Regions from separate parts of the Mitsuaria sp. BK037 genome, predicted to be linked through region 2. Evidence: riboswitches for the same ligand, from Rfam matches in the RefSeq annotation. Region 2 holds a riboswitch; the other holds the start of a gene.
The links. Region 2 has a riboswitch for S-adenosylhomocysteine ahead of metH (methionine synthase). Riboswitches for the same ligand answer to the same signal wherever they lie in the genome.

Region 1 (2,197 bases), on a different contig from region 2:
CCGATGTAGGCGGCCTGCTCGTCGGTCAGCTCGCTCAGCTGCGCGTTCAGCGTCTTGAGCTGCAGGCGCGCGACGTGCTCGTCCAGGTGCTTGGGCAGCACGTAGACCTGGCCCACGGCATAGGCGTCCTTGTGCGCGAACAGCTCGATCTGCGCGATCGTCTGGTTGGCGAAGCTCGACGACATCACGTAGCTCGGGTGGCCGGTGCCGCAGCCCAGGTTCACGAGGCGGCCCTTGGCCAGCAGGATGATGCGCTTGCCGTCCGGGAAGATCACGTGGTCCACCTGCGGCTTGATCTCTTCCCACTCGTACTGCTCGAGCGAGGCGACGTCGATCTCGTTGTCGAAGTGACCGATGTTGCAGACGATCGCGTTGTGCTTCATCGCAGCCATGTGCTCGTGGCGGATCACGTTCTTGTTGCCGGTCGTGGTCACGAAGATGTCGGCCTTGTCGGCGGCGTATTCCATCGTCACGACGCGGAAGCCCTCCATCGCGGCCTGCAGCGCGCAGATCGGATCGATCTCGGTGACCCAGACCTGGGCCGACAGCGCGCGCATCGCCTGCGCCGAGCCCTTGCCCACGTCGCCGTAGCCGGCGATCACGGCGATCTTGCCGGCGACCATGACGTCGGTGGCGCGCTTGATGCCGTCCACCAGCGACTCGCGGCAGCCGTAGAGGTTGTCGAACTTGCTCTTGGTGACCGAGTCGTTGACGTTGATCGCGCGGAACAGCAGCGTGCCCTTGGCCGACATCTCCTTCAGGCGATGTACGCCGGTGGTCGTTTCCTCGGTCACGCCGATGATCTCGGCGCTCTTGCGGGTGTACCAGGTCGCGTCTTCGGCGATCTTCTTCTTGATCGCGGCGAACAGGATGCGCTCTTCCTCGCTACCCGGATTGGCCAGGACCGACAGGTCCTTCTCGGCCTTCTGGCCCAGGTGCATCAGCAGCGTCGCGTCGCCGCCGTCGTCCAGGATCATGTTGGGGCCTTCGCCCGCTTGGCCCTTGGCGCCGAATTCGAAGATGCGGTGGGTGTAGTCCCAGTAGTCCTCCAGCGTCTCGCCCTTGTAGGCGAAGACCGGGGTGCCGACGGCGACCAGCGCGGCGGCGGCGTGGTCCTGCGTCGAGAAGATGTTGCACGAGGCCCAGCGGACTTCGGCGCCCAGCGCCTGCAGCGTCTCGACCAGCACGGCGGTCTGGATCGTCATGTGCAGCGAGCCGGTGATGCGCGCGCCCTTGAGCGGCTGGGCCGCGGCGTATTCCTCACGGATCGCCATCAGCGCGGGCATCTCGCTCTCGGCGATCTTGATCTCCTTGCGGCCCCAGTCGGCCAGCGACAGGTCTTTGATCAGGTACTGGTCTTGGGCCAGCGGCTTCAGTTGGGCGTTCATGCGGACTCCTGCGAGGAAGGGCCGTCGACGCCAGCGATCAGGACATGGGGAGAAGTGGGGAGGGCACTTGCCGCTCGGTCCTCACCCGGCCTGCGAAGGGTCGACGGGTGAGCGCGGTTGCCATGGCCGCGGGCACGTCGCCGCGCGGCGGTTCCGAGCCTGGCCTCGATGGGATGGGAGGTCGCAACGCTCCTCGGAACAGGGCGCGATTGTAGACATGTTCCGTTCGACGGCTCGATGACAGCGTCACGGTCGGGGCCACAATCGCCCCCCATGCGAACGATCCCCCCGCTCAGCGACTGTCCCCGCGCGGCCTGGCTCCCCCTGCGCGGGGTGCTGACCGACATCGACGACACCCTGACGGCCGAGGGCGACATCGCCCCCGCCGCGCTGGCGGCCCTGCATCGGCTGCAGGGCGCCGGCGTCCCCGTCATCGCGATCACCGGCCGGCCCGCGGGCTGGAGCGCGCCCTTCGCGTTGGACTGGCCCTTGCGGGGGATCGTGGCGGAGAACGGCGGGGTGCTGCTGCACCGGGAGAACGACGCGCTGGTCACCGAGTTCGCCCAGGACGACGCGACGCGACGGGAGAACTTCGCGCGTCTGCAGGCCTGCGCGGGGGCGATCGTGGCGACGGTGCCGGGCGCCCAGCTGGCGCGCGACAGCGCGGGGCGGCTGACCGACATCGCGGTCGACCACAGCGAATTCACGCGGCTGGACGACGACGCGATCGCCGCCGTCTGCGACCTGATGCGCGCCCATGGGCTGGTGGCGACGGTGAGCTCGATCCACGTCAACGGCTGGATCGGGGA
Region 2 (2,197 bases):
ACGTCGCCCGCGCGCCAGGCCAGCTTGGCGCTGTCGTCCTTGGCCGCGCCCTTGACCGACTCGGCCACCTCGAGCAGCCGCTCGGTCGCGTCCTCGCGGCGGTTCAGCACCACGTCCTCGACGCGCTCGCGCAGGTCGGCGGGGATCTCGTCGTAGACGCCGACCATGCCGGCGTTGACGATGCCCATGTCCATGCCGGCCTGGATCGCGTGGTACAGGAAGACCGTGTGGATGGCCTCGCGCACCGGCTCGTTGCCGCGGAAGCTGAAGGACACGTTGGACACGCCGCCGCTGACCTTCGCTCCGGGCAGGTTCGCCTTGATCCAGCGCGTGGCCTCGATGAAGTCGACCGCGTAGTTGTTGTGCTCCTCGATGCCGGTGGCGATCGCGAAGATGTTGGGGTCGAAGATGATGTCCTCGGGCGGGAAGCCGATCTCGTCGACCAGCAGCCGATAGGCGCGCTCGCAGATCTGGATCTTGCGTTCGTAGGTATCGGCCTGGCCGGTCTCGTCGAAGGCCATCACCACGGTGGCCGCGCCATAGCGGCGGATCAGCTTGGCCTGGCGGCGGAACTCGGCCTCGCCCTCCTTCAGCGAGATCGAGTTGACGATGCCCTTGCCCTGGATGCACTTGAGCCCGGCCTCGATCACCTCCCACTTGGAGGAGTCGATCATGATCGGCACGCGCGCGATCTCGGGCTCGGAGGCGATCAGGTTGAGGAAGCGCACCATCGCGGCCTTGCTGTCCAGCATGGCCTCGTCCATGTTGATGTCGATGACCTGGGCGCCGTTCTCGACCTGCTGGCGGGCGACGCTCAGCGCCTGCTCGAAATCGCCATTCAGGATCATCCGCGCGAAGACCTTGGAGCCGGTGACGTTGGTGCGTTCGCCCACGTTGACGAACAGCGTGCCGGCGCCGATGGCCACCGGCTCCAGGCCGGAGAGCTTCATCGGGGGGACGGCGGCGCGGCCCGGAGCGGTGCTGGCGTCGGAAGCGGGAGGGAGGGCGGACATGGCGGCGGCGCTCTTCGAGGCTGGAGGAAGCTGGATCGAGACGGGGCCGCGCAACTCACCGCAACCCCGCGCGGGGCGGGACGGTGAGCGTCGTTGTTCAGCGGGGTCCCGGGGTCCGACCGCGCCGTTCCGAGCCTGGCGGGCGCCCGGATGACGGGACCTGTCGCAACGCTCCTCGGAAACCACCGCCGCCCCGATGCCGCGAATGCGGCATTGCTGGCAGCGGAAACGGCGTGCATTCTACCGGTCCGGCCCTGCTTTGTTCGTGCCGGAATGCCTGCCGAAGCCTCGCGCGGACCTATGCTCGCCCGCAGCGTGCCGCGGTGGAGGGAACCGGCGCAGGCACGGCGACATCCGACAACGACAACAACGAGGAGGCGACGTCCGGTCGCCGGGAAGGCCACGTGGATCTGGTCCAACTTCCTTCAAACAGCCTGCGCGTGGGACAGGTGCTGACCTTCTCGCTGCGCGACGCGGCGGGGCACCTGCTGTTCGCCGCCGGGCATCCGCTGCCCGACACGCCGCAGGTGCGCGAGCTGCTGGCGCGCGGGCCCTGGGTCCAGGCGCACGAGACGCGCGAATACCAGCGCGCCCTGGCCCACAAGCTCGACACGATGATGCTGCAGGGGGCCTCGCTGTCCGCGCTGGCCAATGCCAAGGCCGAGTACAAGCCCACGCGGCCCATGCCCCTGCCGGCGGCGACGGGGCCGGCGCACACCGCCATCTGGGCCGATTTGCAGTGGCATGCGCAGCAGGTGCTGCGCGATCCGCATCGGCCGGACTTCCTCCTGCGCCTGGCGCAGCTGCTGGACACGGTGCTGTCGCGCCTGACGCAGCAGCCCGATGCCTCGCTGGCGATGCTGGTGCACGACGCGGGCCAGGAGCCGCTGCAGTACAGCGCGCGGCATGCGCTGCTGTCGCTGGTGCTGGCGGAGATGACGACCCGCCAGCTCGGCTGGAGCGAGGGCCGCCGGCGCACGCTGGGCCTGGCGGCGCTGACGATGAACCTGGACAGCGCCGCGCAGCAGGACCAGCATGCGCTGCGGCCCGAGGCGCTGGCCCAGGCGCAGCGCGAGGCCCTGGCCGGCCATGGCGACCGCGCGGCGGCCACGCTGCAAGGGATCGGGGTCGACGACGAGGCCTGGCTCGCCGCGGTCCGCCTGCATCACGACGCCGGGCCGGGC

Region 1: another riboswitch for S-adenosylhomocysteine. It lies ahead of ahcY (adenosylhomocysteinase); the one in region 2 lies ahead of metH (methionine synthase).

The regions. Positions count from the first base shown of each region.
Region 1 covers NZ_JACHYS010000002.1:942,141-944,337, reverse strand. The annotation lists gene ahcY (adenosylhomocysteinase) at 1-1,388, opposite strand, end outside; S-adenosyl-L-homocysteine riboswitch at 1,491-1,589, opposite strand; gene FHT37_RS16190 (HAD family hydrolase) at 1,662-2,197, shown strand, end outside.
Region 2 covers NZ_JACHYS010000003.1:168,688-170,884, forward strand. The annotation lists gene metH (methionine synthase) at 1-1,013, opposite strand, end outside; S-adenosyl-L-homocysteine riboswitch at 1,092-1,196, opposite strand; gene FHT37_RS17520 (HD-GYP domain-containing protein) at 1,418-2,197, shown strand, end outside.